Regions from separate parts of the Gorillibacterium sp. sgz306347 genome, predicted to be linked through region 1. Evidence: predicted binding sites of a transcription regulator. Region 1 holds the regulator's gene; the other holds the start of a gene.
The links. The regulator LexA, encoded in region 1, represses DNA repair genes until DNA is damaged. The targets are predictions, from matches to a motif close to CGAACATATGTTCG.

Region 1 (2,200 bases):
GTATCCCCGGGTCCGACATCGATCAGCTTTACGGATGCTTTCTCTTCCAGGTTTATCGCAACAGAGGAGTCCGAACCTGTGTTCGTCCCCTTGGCAGAATCTACTCCTACCGCATAAGCTTTAAGCAAAAAGCCGGAGAAAAAGGTCACCGCTACGAGCATAGCGAAAACTACAGCCATCAGTTTATACTTGGGTCCAGCGGTCAAGCGGCGGGAAAAATCCGGCTTGGCAGCCGGCATATTCATCTTTTGTTTACCGGTATTTTCATTATGTAAACTACTCGTCCGATTATTGCCCCAATAAACGATGACCGAATTCATATCAAGCCCTCCCAAACATTTGTTCTGCTTTTACTATAAAGCGAACATACGTTCATGTCAACAGAAAAAGCGAACAAATGTTTGTTCTTGTGCGAACGGACTCGAACTTATGTTTGTACGAACTCCGGTTCTATGTTATAATTTGCTTACATTTCCTATGATGGAGTGATTCAATTGACGAAATTATCCGGCCGCCAGCAGGCCATTCTTGAATTTATCCGCAACGAAGTCCGGGTAAAGGGATATCCGCCTTCCGTCCGGGAGATTGGGGAAGCCGTCGGTCTCGCTTCCAGCTCCACGGTACACGGTCACCTGGACCGCCTGGAAAAGAAAGGCCTGATTCGCCGCGACCCGACCAAACCCCGGGCCATCGAGCTGCTTGGCGGCGGAGAAGAGACCGAAACGGTGTTCTCCTTTGCCGTATCCCGCGTTCCGCTGATCGGCAAAGTGACGGCCGGCATGCCCATTACTGCAACCGAGAATATCGAAGACTATTTCCCTCTCCCCTCTCATTATGTCGGGGACCATACCGTCTTTATGCTGACGGTCGAAGGCGACAGCATGATCAACGCCGGCATCCACAGCGGCGACTATGTGATCGTTCGCCAGCAGCAAACCGCCAACAACGGCGACATTGTCGTTGCCATGACGGAAGACGATGAAGCAACGGTTAAAACCTTCTATAAGGAACGGGACCACATCCGGCTGCAGCCGCAGAACGATACGATGGCCCCCATTATTCTTCCCAACGTATCCATTCTCGGCAAGGTTGTCGGCGTATTCCGGGATATTCATTAATCCATTCCGGGTACGGCATAGCAAAACCCTCGCGTCCATCCGGCGCGAGGGTTTTGCTTTGTTCCTTTGGTTTTCAACCGTCTCTGTCAGCGCGCTTCCCTCAGGTCCTTGACCCGGACATTGGCGCTGAACAGCGAGCCTTCGCTGCTGACCTTGAAGGAGGGGTATCGCTCCTCCGCCTCCAGCCGCATCGTTTCGTCAAACTGCCCTTGCTGCTGCCGGTCCACGTAGAAGAGAAAAGGATCGTCCTGCACCTTGATGTCGGTGCTATTCGGAGCATCCAGCAGCTGGAGCACGAGCACGCCATTGCAGCCGCAATCTTCGGTGTCGTAATACAGCTTGAAGCAGCCTTTTCCGCCGCCCAGATGCTCCCTTAACCGGTTCTCCGTCAGCTCGTTCAGCGTGATCTTCATGCTTTGCTCCTCCTCCCGTTCCCGATCCTACAGGAAAAGCTTTACTTCCCCGTTTTCTTCCTTCACCACATAGGTCTGCACTTGCCCCTGATCGGGCGCTTGAACAAGACCTGTGGCCAAATCGATTTTCCAATCGTAAAGCGGATCATAAATGTACCGGCCGGAAACAATGGCTTCCGTCAAGGTGCCGCCTTTCGGATGCGGACTGGCATTGTCGATGGCGAACAGCTCCTTGTCGGAGGTGCGGAAAACCGCCAAAACCCGGTCCTCCACCTGCACCGTTCTCCCGATCCGGGACGGAAACGCCTCGCTTTTGCCGATGAAAATGCCGTTTGCCTGCTGCGTCATGAGCCTGAAGCACTCCCTTCTATGATTACCCGGCCTGCCGGACCGGAATCCTCAAAGCTGCGGTTGAACCACTTCAAAATATGCCGACCGGGCTTTATCGTCGGCCAGTACCTTTTTCCACGGGTCCTCTACTTTCTGCAGCGCGAACTCAATGCGCGCTTTCAGGGCTGCGCGGTTGTCGGTGTCTTCCACGACCGCCTGCTTGATCGCGTCCAGACCGATCCGTTCCACCCATTCCGAGGTCCGCTCCAGATACTTGCCGGTCTCCCGGTAATGCTGCATGACGGCTGCCACTACGTCCACCAGTTCACCGTCCGTCTT
Region 2 (2,200 bases), on a different contig from region 1:
GAAGAGCGGCAGACGGAAGAAGGGACGGTTCGCGTCCCGGTCAATGCCGGGGGCAAGGAAGTGACCTTTCCTTATTGGGACGGAGCCACCGTTCTGGAATGCTTCGCCCACACCGGAAGCTTTACGCTGCACGCCTGCAAGTACGGAGCCAAAAAGATCACCTGCCTGGACGTTTCCGAGCATGCCATCGAAAGCGCGAAGCGCAATGCGGAGCTGAACGGCTTTGCCGAGCGGGTGGAGTTTGTCGTCGCCGACGCATTTGAATACCTGCGCGCGCAGGTTCAGGGGCTGGACGACCGCAAGGCGCGCGCGGCGGCGGGCGGGAAAAAGGTCGATACCTCCAAACCGCTCGCGCCGGGAGGACGCACCTGGGACGTCGTCATTCTGGACCCGCCCGCGTTCGCCAAAACCCGGGGCGCCGTTGCCGGCGCCTGCCGGGGCTACAAGGACATTAACCTGCAAGGCATGAAGCTGGTAAACGAAGGCGGGTATCTGGTTACCGCCAGCTGCAGCTATCATGTGAGCCCGGACCTGTTTCTGGAGACGATCGCGGAAGCCGCCCGGGACGCGGGCAAAACGCTCCGGCTGGTGGAATTCCGCGCGGCCGGGAAGGACCATCCCCGGCTTCTGGGTGTCGACGAAGGAAATTACTTGAAGTTTGCCGTGTTTGAGGTGCGAAGCAAATAGGCGTCTCCGAATCGAACAACCGAATACCGGTTTGCCTTCGGGCAGGCCGGTTTTTTATCCGCCGCCGACCGAACGCTTGTTCCATTTTTACGCAGAAAGGTCTATTATCTTTTGAAGGGCGCTTGATGCCGGCAGACGGCATTCGGGAGAGACGAAACGGAGATTATGCTAGAATATATAGAGATGCATTTTTGGAGGAGGGGCCGTTTTGGGACTGCATTTTGTGATCGGACGGGCCGGCAGCGGGAAAACCGGCTATTGCCTGGACGCCATTAACCGGCTGTTGGACGAGGAACCGGCGGGAGCTCCGCTTCTGATGATCGTGCCGGAGCAGGCGACCTTTCAGTATGAGCAGGCGCTTGCGGCAAGAAGCGGGTCGGCCGGGTTTATCCGCGCCCAGGTGTTCAGTTTTCCGCGGCTGGCCTGGAAGGGCATGCAGGAGATCGGAAACACCGCCGCCGTACCGATTAACGATTTGGGCAAAACGATGCTTTTGCAGCGTCTGATCGATAAGCACGAAGAACGTTTGGCCGTATTCCGCCAGGCGGACGGGAGACTGGGCGTCGCATCCTCCTTGAACGGGCTTTTTAAAGAACTGCGCCAAAACGGGCTGCCCGCCTCGGCGCTGCAAGCGCACGCGCCGGTCCAAACCGGACGGACGGAAGCGAACGGGACGGGGCATTTGGAGGAAAAGCTTGCGGAGCTGCAGCTGCTTTACGGCGATTATGAACGGGAGCTGGCCGGGAAATACCTGGACAGTGAAACCTTTCTCGACCGGCTGGCGGAGGGCGTGCGGCGGCTGGATTGGCTGAAGGCTGCGAGGGTGTGGGTAGACGGCTTTTTCGGCTTTACGCCGCAGGAGAGAGAGGTGCTTGCGCAGCTGTCCGCCCACTGCCGCGAGGTGCATGTCGCGCTGTGCCTGAACCGGCCTTACCGCCCGGGGGAACGGCCCGACGAATACGAGCTGTTCCATTCGACGGCGCGTGCCATGTCGGGGCTGTCCGAACGCGCGCTCGCGCTCGGGGCGGAGCTGGACGAGCCGACGCTGCTCGACGGCGGCGGGCCGCTTCGCTTCCGTCAAACGCCGTCTCTCGCCCATCTGGAGCGCCGGTTCGAGAGCCGGAGCGCCGCCCGGCGCGCGGTGTACGCCGGAGAACCCGACGGCGGCATCGTGCTTGCGGCGGCCGTCAACCGGCGTGCCGAAGCGGAGGGCTGCGCCCGGGAAATCGTCCGTCTCGTCCGCGACGAAGGCTGCCGTTATCGCGACATGTCCGTCCGGGTTCGCAGCCTGGGGGATTACGCGGATCTTCTGGAGCAGGTTTTTTCGGATTTTCAGATCCCGCACTTCCTGGATCGCAAACGTCCCGTGCTGCATCATCCGCTGGTGGAATTCATCCGCTCTTCGCTGGAGATCGTGAGCCGCGATTGGCCTTATGAAGCCGTTTTTCGCTGCGTCAAAACGGATTTGCTCCTGCCTTTGGCCGCCGAAGGCGAAGCGCAGGAGCAGGCGGAC

Region 2: addB (helicase-exonuclease AddAB subunit AddB) is a predicted target of LexA. The motif match lies at 757-770, and genes of this name have one in related genera.

Annotation. Positions count from the first base shown of each region.
Region 1 is NZ_JCAPET010000006.1:114,163-116,362, forward strand. It holds gene AC6I6H_RS05555 (LysM peptidoglycan-binding domain-containing protein) at 1-320, opposite strand, end outside; gene lexA (transcriptional repressor LexA) at 495-1,118, shown strand; gene AC6I6H_RS05565 (iron-sulfur cluster biosynthesis family protein) at 1,205-1,531, opposite strand; gene nirD (nitrite reductase small subunit NirD) at 1,559-1,879, opposite strand; gene nirB (nitrite reductase large subunit NirB) at 1,931-2,200, opposite strand, start outside.
Region 2 is NZ_JCAPET010000001.1:88,498-90,697, forward strand. It holds gene AC6I6H_RS00385 (class I SAM-dependent rRNA methyltransferase) at 1-687, shown strand, start outside; gene addB (helicase-exonuclease AddAB subunit AddB) at 896-2,200, shown strand, end outside.